3 regions of the Skermanella cutis genome follow, and region 1 is predicted to be linked to each of the others. Evidence: riboswitches for the same ligand, from Rfam matches in the RefSeq annotation. Region 1 holds a riboswitch; each other region holds the start of a gene.
What was found. Region 1 has a riboswitch for thiamine pyrophosphate ahead of thiO (glycine oxidase ThiO). Riboswitches for the same ligand answer to the same signal wherever they lie in the genome.
Positions count from the first base shown of each region.

Region 1 (4,841 bases):
CTCGCGCTTCGCCTTGGCGATCGCCTGGGTTCGGGCGACGAACTTGAAGCCGAACCATACGGCGGCGATCAGCAGGACGAGGGTGAGGAATTTCAGCATGCTTCCTCTTAGTGCCCCCGCCCATGCGGGTCAAGCCGGGTGCCGGTCAAGTCAGGTGCCGATCAGGCCGAGCTGCGGGCTGGAAGCCTGGGCGTAGGTCCGTTTCGGGATGCGGCCGGCCTGCCGGGCGGCGTGCCCCGCCTCCACGGCGGCCCGCATCGCCGCCGCCATGCGGCGCGGGTCGCGGGCCTTGGCGACGGCCGTGTTCAGCAGCACGGCGCTGCACCCCAGCTCCAGCGCCAGCGTCGCGTCCGAGGCGGTGCCGATCCCCGCGTCCAGGATCACCGGAACGGAGCTGCGCGCGCAGATCAGCTCGATCGCGTGGGGGTTGGCGATCCCCATGCCGGAGCCGATCGGCGAGCCCAGCGGCATCACCGCCGCGGCGCCGGCGTCGGCCAGCTTGCGGCAGGACACCGGGTCGTCGTTGCAGTAGGGCAGCACGGTGAAGCCGTCGGCGACCAGCTCCTCGGTCGCGCGCCGAAGCTCCTCCACGTCGGGGTGGAGGGTCTCGCGGTCGCCGATCACCTCCAGCTTGATCCAGTCCGTATGCAGGGCCTCGCGGGCGAGGCGGGCGGTCAGCACCGCCTCCCGCGCGGTCGAGCAGCCGGCTGTGTTGGGCAGCAGGACATAGTCGGACCCCAGCAGGTCGACCATGCTCTCGGCATAGCCTTCCAGGCTGATGCGGCGGATCGACACGGTGACGACCTCGGCCCCGCTCGCCGTGATGGAATCGAGCATGACCTGGCGGTTCGGATAGCCGGCGGTGCCGATGAACAGTCGGGAGGTGAGCCTGCGGCCGGCGATCTCGAAGGAATCGGGCGGATGGGACATGGGGGTGCTTTCAGGGCTTCGTAACGGGCGTATCCGGCTTCAGCCGCCGGAGAAGGGGCGGACGATCTCCAGGTCGTCGCCTTCGGCCAGGGCCGTGTCGGCCCAGCGGCCGGCCGGGACGACCTCGCCGTTCAGCGCGACGGCGACGCCGCGGGCTCCGGGAACGACCCCCTTCCCGCGCAGCAGGGCGTCGAGCGTCGGGGCCGCCAGCGGCTCGCGCCGGCCGTTCACCTGGATATGCCGGGGGACATGCGGGGTCATCGAGGTTCCTTCCCACTCTGCGGGCGGCCTGGCGCCGCTCTCTTGACGAATCGATCGATGCCGAACGGGCGGATGACGTCGGCGGTCCGCCCGGTCAGGATATGGTCGGAGACGGCGTCGGCGGTGACCGGGGTCAGCAGGATGCCGTTCCGATGGTGGCCGGTCGCCAGGACCAGCCCGTCCAGCGCCGAAGGCCCCAGGATGGGCGCGTCGTCGCGCGAGCCGGGGCGGAATCCCACCCACAGCTCGTCGATCGGCAGTTCCTCGACACCCGGCAGGGCCCGCCAGGCGCCTTCGAGCAGGGACATGACGCCGCCCGCGGTCAGGTCGGTGTCGAACCCGCGCTCCTCCACCGTGGCGCCGATCACCAGCCGCCCGTCGCGGCGCGGCACCAGGTAGACGCCGGGGGTCCAGACCACGTGGCGCAGCAGCGGCTCGCGCGGGTCCATCCGCAGGGCCGCCATCTGGCCCTTGACCGGCCGGACCGGCGGCCGGGCGTCGTCGGGCAGGCCCGGGACCGTGCGAGACCAGGCGCCGGCCGCCAGCACGGTGACGTCGGCCCGGTGCGCCTCCCCTCCGGCCGCCAGCACGCCGGCGGCGCGCCCGCCCTCGACCAGGATCTCCTCGACCGGGACATGTTCGTGCAGGCGCCCGCCGGCCCGCTCGAAGGCGGTGCGGAGGGCCAGGGCGACCTTCCGGTTGTCCACCTGGTGGTCGCGCGGGCTCAGGATCGCCGCGGCCGTGCCGGCGTGAAGATAGGGCTCGCGGCGCTTGACCTCGGCCCCGGTCAGCCATTCGTGGCCGAGCCCCAGGCTCTTCTGGAGGTCGAAATTGAAGCGCAGGCGCGCCACGTCGTCGGCGTTCAGCGCCACCACCAGGGTGCCCTCGGTGCGCAGCTCGACGTCGATTCCGGAGGCGGCCTGAAGCTCCTCGGCGAAGCCCGGCCACAGGTCCTGGCTGTGCCGGTTAAGCGGCAGCTGGCCTTCCTCGCCGGGCTCGACCTCGACCCCGGCCGCCAGCATGCCGGCGGCGGCATGGCTCGCCCCGCGTCCCGCCTCGCCCTTGTCGAAGATCTCGACCCGGCACCCGGCGGCGGCAAGGCGCCAGCCGATGCCGAGGCCGACCACGCCGGCGCCGACGATGGCGACCGAGGGGCGGTCGGACCGCAGGCCGGTCGAAAATTCGGAAACGGATCGCGCTGTCGTCATGGGGGGCTCCCTTCGTCGGCATTATCCGAACAGGTTCGATGGGTATGATCTCAGCCGGCCCCTCGAAGGACCGGCACCCCAGCCAGATTTTCCGGACTCGCGTCCAGGGTCGCGACTATGCGGCATGCCCCGGTATGACCGCAAGGCTTATCGGGCAGCCGCCCAGCCCGAGTGCCGGCGCTACAGGCCGAAGCGGGACCACATCGCGCGGTCCTCGACGGCATTGACCAGGGCGCCCGCCAGATCGTCGGCGAGGCCGGACGGGGTCAGGCCGGACGGGGTCAGGCCGGACAGCGCCGCTTCCGTCCGGATGCGGCTTCGCCACCAGCGGCGCTCGCCATGGACCAGCCGCAGGTTGACCTTTTCGCCGAAGCGGTCGCGCATGACCGAGCGCAGGTCGCCGAGCCCGTCGACCAGCCCCAGGTCCAGCGCCTTGGCGCCGGTCCAGAATTCCCCCGAGAACAGGTCCTCGTCGGTCCCCTTCAGGCGGTCGCCGCGCCGGCCGCGGACCATGGCCTTGAAGGCGTCGTGGATCTCCGCCTGGATGGCCTTCAGCCGGACGATGTCCTCGTCCCGCTCGGGCTGGAACGGGTCGAGCATGGCCTTCCGGGTGCCGGAGGTATGCACCCGCCGCTCGATCCCGTAGCGGGCGATCAGGTCCTGGAAGCCGAAGCCAGCGGAAACCACGCCGATCGAGCCGATGATCGAGCTGGGATCGGCGTAGATCTCGTCGGCGGCGCAGGCCAGCCAGTAGCCGCCCGATGCGGCGACGTCCTCCGCGAAGGCGAAGACCGGCACCTTCTTCTCGTCCGCCAGCTGGCGGATGCGTCCCGCGACCAGGGCGGACTGGACCGGTGAGCCTCCGGGCGAATTGACCTGGAGCGCCACGGCCTGCTGGCCGGGAACGGAGAAGGCGCGCTGGATGGCGGGCGCCAGGGCCGCCAGGGTGATTCCCGGGCGGAAAGCCCCGCCGGCGCCGATGACGCCGGACAGCCGGAGAACGGAAACGGTGGGGGCGGGCTTGCGACCGAAGGCGGTCATGATACGGCGGATCAGCATGCCGCTTAAGATGGGGCGGGCGCCCTGATTTCAAAGATCCAGCGCGGCGCCGTCGCGCAGGATCGCCTGCGCCGCGCCGGTGAAGCCGCCGTCGGCCTCGTGCAGAACCAGGCCGGGCATCAGGCGGGCGGGGCTGCGGGCCCCCTTGCGCGCGGTCACCACGATGCGCCGGGCGGGCCGGCCGGCCTTGGGCCACAGCGGGACCAGGGTGATCCCGCCGAAACGGCCGCGCAGCAGGGAGATCAGGTCGTCCAGCCGGTCGGCCCGGTGGATGACGGTCAGGGTGCCGCGCGGCTTCACCCGGCGGGCGCAGAAATCGAGCCAGGCCGCCAGGTCGGCCGCGCCCTCGCCGTGCGCCAGGGCGCGGCTTCCGTCCGGCGGCGGGGTGTGGGTGCCGGCCTCCTGGAACGGCGGGTTGGTCATCACCCGGTCGAAGGCCGTGTGGGCAAGCTCCTCCGGCGGCGCCAGCAGGTCGCCTTCCAGGATGCGGACCCTGTCCTCCAGCCCGTTGGCGCGGACATTCTCCGCCCCGAGCGCCGCGAGGCCGGGCTGAAGCTCCAGTCCGGTGACATCGGCGCCGGGAACCCGCGCCGCCAGGCACAGCGTGGCGGCGCCCACGCCCGCGCCGACGTCGAGCACCCGGTCGCCCGCCGCGGCGGGCGTCGCCGCCGCCAGCAGCACCGGGTCGATCGCGGCGCGATAGCCCCGGGCCGGCTGCATCAGGGCGACCCGGCCGCCCAGCAGTCGGTCCGCGGTCCGGCCGTCGCCTTCAGTCGGGGGCAAGGTGGCCCGCCTCCTCCAGGATCCGGCGGGCCGCGGCGTAATCCTCCTCCGCCACCATCAGGCGCCGCGGGATGGCGCCGATGCTGCCTTCCAGGATGCTGGTGTAGGTGTCGAGCACGACGGCCTCTATGCCGGCATCGGCCAGCAGGGCCGTCAGCCACGAGAGCAGCACCGGATCGACCGTGCGCAGGAGTTCCTTCATCGATATCTCTCCGGAAGGCGGGCGGAAGGGGCCGGCGAACCTGTCCCCGCCTGCGAATAGCACGGCGGAGGGGCCATGGAAACGGCAGGCCGCCGCGGCTCCGCGTGCGGCGATTTTGACAGCGCACTTGACCAGCGAAGTCCTGTCCTTATGCTCGCTAGCGATTCGTGCCCTGCCACGCCATGCTGGAGACCAAATTGGCGGTCGTCACCAACCTCAGCCTGAAACGATCAAACCCCGACGTGAACGCACTCGATAAGCTGACGGACCTGGTCGCCGACGACCTCAAGGCCTGCAACACCCTGATCATCGACCGGATGCAGTCGCCGGTCGAGCTGATCCCGCAACTCGCCGGATACATCATCGCGGCGGGCGGGAAGCGGCTCCGCCCGGTGCTG
Region 1 covers NZ_CP067420.1:548,944-553,784, forward strand. The annotation lists gene IGS68_RS02580 (hypothetical protein) at 1-99, opposite strand, end outside; gene thiG (thiazole synthase) at 151-930, opposite strand; gene thiS (sulfur carrier protein ThiS) at 970-1,191, opposite strand; gene thiO (glycine oxidase ThiO) at 1,188-2,399, opposite strand; TPP riboswitch at 2,390-2,490, opposite strand; gene IGS68_RS02595 (S49 family peptidase) at 2,580-3,440, opposite strand; gene IGS68_RS02600 (tRNA1(Val) (adenine(37)-N6)-methyltransferase) at 3,489-4,241, opposite strand; gene IGS68_RS02605 (putative signal transducing protein) at 4,228-4,443, opposite strand; gene IGS68_RS02610 (polyprenyl synthetase family protein) at 4,641-4,841, shown strand, end outside.

Region 2 (4,841 bases), 2.7 Mb from region 1:
GCGTATTCCCTCACCTCCTGCGTGATCTTCATCGAGCAGAATTTCGGGCCGCACATGGAGCAGAAGTGAGCCGACTTGGCGCCTTCGGCCGGCAGGGTCTGGTCATGGAACCGCTCCGCCGTCTCGGGATCGAGCGACAGGTGGAACTGGTCGCGCCAGCGGAAGTCGAACCGGGCGCGGCTGAGCGCGTCGTCCCTCAGCCTGGCCGCCGGATGCCCCTTGGCAAGGTCGGCGGCGTGGGCCGCGATCTTGTAGGTGACGACCCCGACCTTGACGTCGTCGCGGTCGGGCAGCCCCAGATGCTCCTTCGGAGTCACGTAGCACAGCATCGCCGTGCCGAACCAGCCGATCATGGCGGCGCCGATGCCGCTGGTGATGTGGTCGTAGCCGGGCGCGATGTCGGTGGTCAGCGGGCCGAGCGTGTAGAAGGGCGCTTCGCGGCAGACGTCGAGCTGCCGGTCCATGTTCTCCTTGATCCTGTGCATCGGCACATGGCCCGGCCCCTCCACCATGACCTGCACGTCGTGCTTCCAGGCGACCTGGGTCAGTTCGCCCAGCGTCTCCAGCTCGGCGAACTGCGCCGCGTCGTTGGCGTCGGCGATGGAGCCCGGCCGCAGCCCGTCGCCCAGCGAGAAGCTGATGTCGTAGGCCCGCATGATCTCGCAGATCTCGTCGAACCGGGTATAGAGGAAGTTCTCCCGGTGGTGCGCCAGGCACCACTTGGCGAGGATCGAGCCGCCGCGCGAGACGATGCCGGTCACCCGGCGCGCGGTCAGGGGGATGTGGGCGAGCCGGACCCCGGCATGGATGGTGAAGTAATCCACGCCCTGCTCCGCCTGCTCGATCAGCGTGTCGCGGTAGATGTCCCAGGTCAGTTCCTCGGCCCGGCCGCCGACCTTCTCCAGGGCCTGGTAGATCGGGACGGTGCCGATCGGCACGGCGGAGTTGCGGATGATCCACTCGCGGGTGGTGTGGATGTTGGCGCCGGTCGAGAGGTCCATCACGGTGTCGGCTCCCCAGCGGGTCGCCCAGACCATCTTCTCGACCTCCTCTCCCACGGAGGAGGCGACGGCGGAATTGCCGATGTTGGCGTTGATCTTGACCAGGAAACTGCGGCCGATGATCATCGGTTCGATCTCGGGGTGATTGATGTTGGCCGGGATGATCGCCCTGCCCCTCGCCACCTCGTCGCGCACGAACTCGGGGGTGACATGGTCGGGGATCGCGGCGCCGAAGGACCGGCCGTCCGGCACGGCATCGAGCGCCGCCTGCCGGCCGAGGTTCTCCCGGATCGCGACATACTCCATCTCCGGCGTGACGATGCCGCGCCGCGCATAGGCCATCTGTGTCACGGCGGCGCCGGCCCGTGCGCGTAGCGGCCTGCGGGCGGGGCCGGAGAACTCCTCCAGGTTGGCGCGCTGGCCCTGGCGCAGGCCGTTGTCCTCCGGCTTGACCGGCCGGCCGTCATAGGCCTCGGTATCGCCGCGGGCCGCGATCCAGCCGGCGCGCAGCGCGGGCAGGCCGCGGGCGATGTCGATTTCAGCAGCCGGATCGCTGTAGGGGCCGGAGCTGTCATAGACCCGGACCGGCGGCTCCCCGCTGCCCGGCTCCAGGTCGATCTCCCGCAGCGCCACCCGCAGGTCCGGGTACAGCGCGCCCGGAACATGGACCTTGCGCGACGCGGGCAGCGGCCCGGTGGAAACGGTGACGGTGGGATTGCTGTCTTTCGGCATCGTGATCTCCTGCTTCGATTGCGAGCGGAGATCCGGAATGCAGCGATGGATATGATGAGACCGGGCGCGGAGTCCTCGCCCTCTCCCCTTCCTACGCCGGCACGACCCGGATCAGGTTCAAAGGGTCTCCGCGTTGCCGCTAGGCCGACGGAATCTCAGCCCCCTATCGGGGCTCCCCTGGGAATACGCCGATCCTCAGTGCATCGCCGCCGCTTGTCAAGCCGTGAGTCGCCGTCACGCCCGATCCCGATATCCTCAGCGCGGCGTCAGGAGGTAAGGCCGGCTGCGGACCGCGACCGGGTCGGACTGGAATGTCTGGACCGCGTAGGCCTGGGCTCCTTCCAGCAGGTCCCGCATGACGATGCCCATCGGATGGGAACTCGCGCCGTAGGTCAGCCGCACGCGATCCGTCGGTCCGGCATCGGCGATGAAGTAGGTGTCGAAGGGCCGGGCGACGCTCCAGCGGCAGCCGACCGGGCCGGCCGCGGAAACGCCGTACCGGGTGACCGGGGAGATCGTGCCGGGGATCGGGGTCAGGCCGGTGGTATCGACCAGGGCGGTGAAGATGAAGTGGTCGGGCTCGTCGGGATCGCCGACCCTGAAGCCCCAGGTCTGCATCCACTCCGTCTCGGCAGTCGCGGCCGTGCCGTCGCGGACAGGATCGGGCGATGGCAGGTTGACCAGGAAGCCGGTCAGGAACGTCGGGTCGCCGAACAGGTCCCTGCCGACCGCGACGGCTGCCGGATCGTCGCACGGCACGAACAGGCGGTGGTTTCCCAGCAGCTTGGTCTGATCGTCGCCCATCAGCCACTGGTCGATGGTAACGTCGGGAACCTCGCCCCCGCGGCCTTCCGGAAAGGCTACCATGCTCAGTTCCAACTCCTGGACGATCCCGGCCGCCGACGGCGACCAGTGTTCGGGCGGCAGGTTCAGCCCGGCGGATCGGAAGGCGGCATGGACATGGAAGCCGAAGCTGACCGAGGCGCGGTCGCCGAAAATGGCTGGCCGCAGCCCGCTCCCTTCGAAGAGATCGACTACCCTGGCGGGATCGACGAGGTGATGGACCACGCAGCTGGACAGCGCCGCCTGATGGAACGGCGGTGCCACTCCCGGCGGGATCGAAGGCAACCGGGCGGGAGTATAGAGCTTCCTGGCTGTGGTCGGCATGTCCTGGCTTCCTACGGGGATGTGCGGCCAGGAGAGGTAAAACTTTCGATAGGCAAAACTCCACCTTTTTCTTCCGCGTCCGCATCATCGATCCGAAACGCCGGGAACGACTGCCGGAATCGCTGCCCGGGGGATGGAGACGGGTGACGAAGGCCCCGCCGCGGCCTCCTCCGGATCGCGGCGGGACGAGGTCCTATTTCTCGGTCTTCGCGAGGACGTGGAGCGCCTGCGCCCACAGGAAGTATTTGCACGTCGCCAGCTCTTCGATCGTGTCGATACCGAAGGCTTCCTTGAGCTTGAGCGCGTCGCTTTCGGTCACGCCCGCCAGGGCGGCAGGAGATTGCGACATCAGCTGCTTGGGCGTCATGCCTTCGTAGGTCTTGTCGAGAATCGCCTTCAGGCTTTCGATTGCGGCCATCGCCAGCTCCCTTGTGGAGGTTACAACCCATTACAAAGTTAACCAACAAACCTATGCGCTTACTTCGAGTGACGGCACCGATATGTATATCACGCAAGAAAAATCCAAGGCTTGGAGCAGCTGTCCCGCCCCGTTACGAACGGAAAACTCCGTTTGCCTTACGAACGATAAGACTCCGTCGCCAGATTATTTGACCGGTTCGGCCCATCTTTACAGAATTCGGATTAAGCCGTATTTTCCTGAAATTGCTTTATTCCGTTCCGGCAGCCGGCGACCCATCGTGGAGACCCTCCCTTGATCCGCAAGACGTTTCGACCAGGTGCAACGATCTTCTTCGAGGGACAGCCCGCCGACTGCGCCTACATCGTGGAACGGGGACAGGTCGAGATCTGCGCGACCCGGGACCGGACCCACATCACGCTGGCGACCCTCGGCCGGGGCGAGATCTTCGGCGAGATGGCGGTGCTGGACGACAGCGTCCGGTCGGCCGCGGCCCGGGCGACGGAGGAGACCGAGGTGCTGATCATCCGGCGGGATCAGCTGAAGCGGCGCATCCAGGAGGTGGAGCCGGTCGTCGGGCAATTGCTCGGCAGCCTGATCAGCCGGTTCAGGCAGGCGCAGAGCGGGCTTCTCAACGACCTGCCGGGCCGCGACCGGGGGACGGCGAACCATCTGGTGGTGTCGGCGCCCACCGGCGGCACCGAGCGCGGCGAATCGGCGCTGAACTGGATTCACCGCGAACACGACCTGGAACGCGGCCTCGGCGCCGGGGAGTTCGAGCCGTTCTTCCAGCCGATCGTGACGATCGCGGGCGGCGAACTCGCCGGGTTCGAGGCCCTTGCCCGGTGGCGCCATCCCGACCGCGGCCTGGTGCCGCCCTGCGAGTTCATCGATCTGGGCGAGAAGAGCGGCCTGATCCGGCAGATCGACCTGGCCATCATGGCGGATGCCTGCGCGCTGCTGCGCCGGACGGCCGGCGACCGTCCCCTGCCCTTCCTGAGCGTCAACCTGTCGTCGCAGCATTTCACGGACATGGACGTGGTGACCGGCCTGGCGGAGCGATTGGCGATGACCGGCTTCCCCGCCGACCGTCTGAAGGTCGAGCTGACCGAGACGGCGCTGGTCCACGATCCCCACCAGGCCTACGAAGTCATGTGCAGGATCAAGGACCTCGGCGTGACCCTGGCGCTCGACGATTTCGGGACCGGCTACTCCAGCCTTTCCTACCTGCACAAGTTCCCGTTCGACGTGCTCAAAATCGACCAGTCGTTCGTCCGGGCGCTGGGCGAAGTGGGACGCACCCATCATATCGTCGAAACCATCATCACTCTGGCCCGCCGCATGGGCATGGAGGTGGTGGCGGAAGGCGTCGAGACGGCCGACCTGATCCGGCCGCTCCGGGAACTGGGATGCACGTTCGGCCAGGGCTATCATTACAGCCGGCCGGTCCCGGCGGACGTCATGGGCGGGATGCTCGATCGACCCATCGCTTCCCGAGAGTAACCGGCACCGCCGTGGCAGCT
Region 2 covers NZ_CP067420.1:3,199,309-3,204,149, forward strand. The annotation lists gene thiC (phosphomethylpyrimidine synthase ThiC) at 1-1,733, opposite strand, end outside; TPP riboswitch at 1,804-1,922, opposite strand; gene IGS68_RS15135 (hypothetical protein) at 1,989-2,900, opposite strand; gene IGS68_RS15140 (hypothetical protein) at 3,094-3,318, opposite strand; gene IGS68_RS15145 (EAL domain-containing protein) at 3,613-4,821, shown strand.
Region 2: another riboswitch for thiamine pyrophosphate. It lies ahead of thiC (phosphomethylpyrimidine synthase ThiC); the one in region 1 lies ahead of thiO (glycine oxidase ThiO).

Region 3 (4,841 bases), 2.4 Mb from region 1:
TCGACCTCCAGCCCGGCGTCGCGGAAGTAGCCCATCTCCCGAGCCACGTACAGCGGCGCATGGTCCGGGTTCACGAACCAGTCCAGCAGGACCGTGAGCTTGTCCTGGGCCGATGCCGGCGCCGAGGCGGCGAGGCCGGCCGCCAGGACCAGCCCCGCCAGCCCGGCCTTCAGGATGGATCGGCGCGATGCTTCGGTACGCATGGGTGTTCAGTCCCTCTCTTCGTCTGGATTATTGTCGGGCTGCCACGGCAGGGCGCGGCGCAGCAGGGCGTCCACCGCGAAATAGAGCGCCACCGCGATGGCGGCCAAGGTCAGCAGGGCGGCGAACATCAGGTCCACCTGCATGCGCCCGTTGGCGTGCAGCATCAGGTATCCGAGGCCGGCCGAGGCTCCGACCCACTCGCCCACCACGGCGCCGATCGGCGCGACCGCCGTGGCGACCCGCAGGCCCGAGGCGAAGGCTGGCAATGCTGCCGGCAGGCGGATCCGCACCAGCGTGCTCCAGCGCGACCCGCCCATGGTCCGCGCCAGGTCCAGCCAGCCCGGCTCGGTCCGGCGCAGCCCGTCGAAGAAGGCCGAAGTGACCGGGAAATAGATGATCAGGGTCGCCATGGCGACCTTGGACGCCATGCCGTAGCCCAGCCACAGCACCAGCAGCGGCGCCAGCGCGAACACCGGGATCGCCTGGCTGAACACCAGCACCGGCATCAGCCAGCGCCGCGCCGGCCGGAAATAGCTGAGCGTCAGCGCCGTGGCGGCGCCCAGCACGACGCCGAGCGCCAGCCCGCCCAGGATCTCGCCGATCGTGAACAGGGCGTGGTAGCCGATCAGGCCGGCCCGCTCCCACAGCGCCATCGCCACCCGCGCCGGATCGGGCAGGATGAAGCGCGGCACGCCGGTCGCCCAGACCAGCGCCTGCCACGCGGCGATCAGGACCGCCGCGGTCACCAGGGGGCGCACCATGGGCCGTACCGCCCGCATCATACTGCCCGCATCATGATGACAGCCGCCGCAGCAGCTCGGCCTGGCGGACCAGAAGCGCCGGATCGTCGGCCGGCCGCGGCGGCGAACCCTCGGGCGAGATCGCCGGACCGATCTCCGCCGGCTGCCCCGCCATCACATGGATCCGGTGCCCGATGCGCAGCGCCTCCAGCGGGTCGTGGGTGACCAGAAGCACCGTCCTGCCCGCCAGCAGCCCGGCCGCCAGTTCCTGGAGCCTCAGGCGGGTGATCGCGTCCAGGGCCGAAAACGGCTCGTCCATCAGCACGACGGGACGGTCCTCCATCAGGGTGCGGGCCAGGGCCACCCGCTGGCGCATGCCGCCCGACAGCTCGGCCGGCCGGGCTTGCAGCCGGTCGCCCAGCCCGACCGCGTCGAGCAGCCCGCGCGCCCGGTCCACCAGGGCGGCGCCCACCGCCTCGCCGCGCAGCCTCGGCCCCAGCAATACATTGTCCAGCGCGCCCAGCCAGGGCAGCAGCAGGTCCTGCTGCGCCATGTAGGCGACCCGGCCGTCCAGCGGCTTCCCGTCCTCCGCCGCCAGGACCGTGGGCGGCTCCGGATCGGCCAGCCCGGCGATCAGCCGAAGCAACGTGGTCTTGCCGACGCCGCTCGGCCCCAGCAGGCAGGTGCAGCGACCGCCTTCGAGCTCGAAATCCAGGCCGTCGAACAGCCGCACGCCGCCATAGGTCAGGCGGGCCCGCTCAATCCTTACGCCGATGCTGGGAAGACGGGCCGACTCGGTCGGCCGCACGAGGTCGTGCATGGGTCACTGATCCCTACGCCGGTATCAACCGGATCAGGTTCCAGGGGTCGTCCCGCGTCTTGGGACCTCTCAGCCGACCATCGGCTCCCCCCAGTGAGGTTGGACGGACTATTGCAAGTCCATGACGCCCTGGCAAGGCGCCTGCATACCGAATACGCAGATAAACGCACGGAGTTGACGAAACCCGGGGAGCGGCCTAGGTCAGCTTCCATGCTGAACCAGTCCCAGCCCGCCCAGTCTCAGTTCGCCCAGTCCCAGCCCATCGGTCCGCTCTTCATCGGAAGCGAGATCTACCGGGCCTCCACCTATGGCAAGAAGCACCCGCTCGCGATCCCGCGGGTCTCCACCGCGATCGATCTTTCCCGTGCCATGGGGTGGCTGGACCACCGGGCCTACCTGGACAGCCCCAGGGCGACGCCCGACCAGCTCGCCCGTTTCCACGATCGCTCATATATAGAGACGGTCCGCCGGGCCGAGGCGGAGCAGCGGCTCGATCCGGAGGCGCGCGACCGCTACAATATCGGCCGGCTGGAGAACCCGATCTTCCCCGAGGTCTTCCGCCGCCCCGCCACGGCGTCGGGCGGATCGATCCTGGCCGGCCGGCTGCTCGCCGAGCACGAGGGGGTGATCTACAACCCCGCGGGCGGGACCCACCATGGCCTGCGCGACCGGGCCAGCGGCTTCTGCTACTTCAACGACCCTGTGCTCGCGATCCTGACCATGCTCGACGGCGGGTTGCGGCGGGTCTATTACGCGGACCTGGACGCCCACCACGGCGACGGGGTGGAATATGCCTTCGCCGACGACGACCGGGTGCTGACCGTGTCGGTCCACGAGGGCACCCGCTGGCCCTTCACCGGCAAGGTCGGGGACCGGGCCGGCGGCATGGCCCGCAACCTGCCGGTCCCGGTGGAATTCAACGATTCCGAGCTGGACTACATCCTGGAGAACGCCCTGATGCCGCTGGGCCGGGGCTTCACCCCCGACGCCGTGGTGATCCAGTGCGGCGCCGACGCCCTGGCCGACGACCCGCTGAGCCGGCTGGAACTGTCCAACCGCGCCCTGTGGAACGCGGTCCGATCGCTTGCGACCCTGGCGCCTCGGGTCCTGGTGCTGGGCGGCGGCGGCTACAATCCGTGGTCGGTCGGCCGCTGCTGGACCGGCGTCTGGGCCACCCTCAACGGCATCGACCCGGACGTCCCGGTGACCCAGGACGCCGAGGAGGTGCTGCGCGCCCTGACCTGGAGCCGCCGCCAGGGCCAGAACCCGCCGGAACACTGGTTCACCACCATCGCCGACGCCCCGAGGCCCGGCCCGGTGCGCGACGAGATCCGGCAGGTCGTGGACGCCGTCATGTCCTGACGCTACAGGATTCGCCCAAATGCTTTACATATGGGGCGGGCTCCTGTAGCGACTGGACCATGGCTGCCGCGATCATCCGAACCTTCACCCTCGTCCTGCTGCTGGTTGCGGCCGGTCTGGGTCCCGTGTCCGCCGCGGAGACGTTCCGCACCGACCGCCTGACCATCGAGACCGCGTCGGGCGGAAAGTATCCCTTCGCGATCGAGGTCGCCGAGACTCCGCGCCAGATGGCGCAGGGGCTGATGTTCCGCGAGACCATGGCGCCCGACGCCGGCATGCTGTTCGTCCTGCCGCAACTCCAGACCATGTCCATGTGGATGAAGAACACCTTCATCCCGCTCGACATGGTGTTCATCGGCGCCGACGGCCGGATCGTCAACATCCACGAGAACGCGGTGCCCCAGTCGCTGGACACCATCAGTTCCGCGGGCCAGGTCAAGGGCGTGCTGGAGATCAACGGCGGCATGGCCGCCCGGCTGGGCATCCGTGCCGGCGACCGGGTGGTCCACCCGGCCTTCCAGCAACAGGGCTGACCGGGCTGACCCTCAGGGGCGCTTGCGCGCCAAGGTCAGCCCGTCGCCCAGCGGCAGCAGCACCTGTGTCACCCGCTCGTCGGCATGGACGAAGGCGTTGAACGCCCGGAACGTCTCGGTCTTGGGCTTGGTCGCTTCCGGATCGGCGACCGTGCCGCGCCACAGCGTGTTGTCGATGGCGATCACGCCGCCCGGCCGCACGAGGGTCAGCGCCTGCTCGTAATAGGTGGGGTAAAGTTCCTTGTCCGCGTCGATCAGCGCGAAGTCGAAGCTGCCCGCCGCTCCCTCGCCGATCAGGGCCGCGAGCGTCTCCGTCGCCGGGGCCAGCCGCAGGTCGATCTTGTCGGCGACCCCGGCCTCCGCCCAGTAGCGCCGCGCCACGTCGGTCCATTCCACGCTGACGTCGCAGGCGACCACCCGGCCTTCGGGCGGCAGCGCCAGGGCCGCCACCGTGGCGCTGTAGCCGGTGAACACGCCGATATCGAGCGTCCGCCGCGCCCGCAGCAGTTCCAGCACCAGGGTCAGCATCTGCCCTTCCTCCGGCGCTATCTGGTAATAGCCCTGGGTCAGGCTGGCCGTCTCGGCGCGCAGCCGGGTCAGCACCGGCGGCTCCCGCAGCGAATTGTCCAGGATGTACCGGTGGATCGCGGGCGGCAGGAACATGGATTGCTGGGTCACTCGGGATCCTCGTCTCGGGTCGATGTCTTGGGGCTGGGGCTGGCAGCCGAATGCCATGGCGCCCTGCATATGTCCATATGTCAAAGCTGCTGAACTTTCTTCCAGGGCCGCCGGGGGCAGTGGGTTGCTGAGTTTGCCTCGATGATGTATGTCACGCTCTGGCGGAGCGTAGCGCAGTCTGGTAGCGCATCTGCTTTGGGAGCAGAGGGTCCCGAGTTCGAATCTCGGCGCTCCGACCATATGCGGGAAGTCGTGGAGAAGCGAACCATGCAGGTGCGTATTTATCAGCCCAGCAAGTCGACCATGCAGTCCGGTCGCGGCAAGATGGGCGATTGGGTGCTGGAATACGAGATCGCGACCCCGCGGCGCGCCGAGCCCCTGATGGGCTGGATCTCGTCCGGCGACACCCTCAACCAGGTTCGCCTGAAGTTCCCGACCAAGGACGACGCCGTCGCCTTCGCCGAGCGCAAGGGCTGGGAATACATGGTCCAGGACGCCCACCAG
Region 3 covers NZ_CP067420.1:4,120,841-4,125,681, reverse strand. The annotation lists gene IGS68_RS19255 (ABC transporter substrate-binding protein) at 1-203, opposite strand, end outside; gene IGS68_RS19250 (ABC transporter permease) at 210-965, opposite strand; gene IGS68_RS19245 (ABC transporter ATP-binding protein) at 997-1,764, opposite strand; TPP riboswitch at 1,757-1,865, opposite strand; gene IGS68_RS19240 (acetoin utilization protein AcuC) at 1,975-3,126, shown strand; gene IGS68_RS19235 (DUF192 domain-containing protein) at 3,186-3,659, shown strand; gene IGS68_RS19230 (class I SAM-dependent methyltransferase) at 3,672-4,337, opposite strand; tRNA gene IGS68_RS19225 (tRNA-Pro) at 4,500-4,576, shown strand; gene IGS68_RS19220 (ETC complex I subunit) at 4,605-4,841, shown strand, end outside.
Region 3: another riboswitch for thiamine pyrophosphate. It lies ahead of IGS68_RS19245 (ABC transporter ATP-binding protein); the one in region 1 lies ahead of thiO (glycine oxidase ThiO).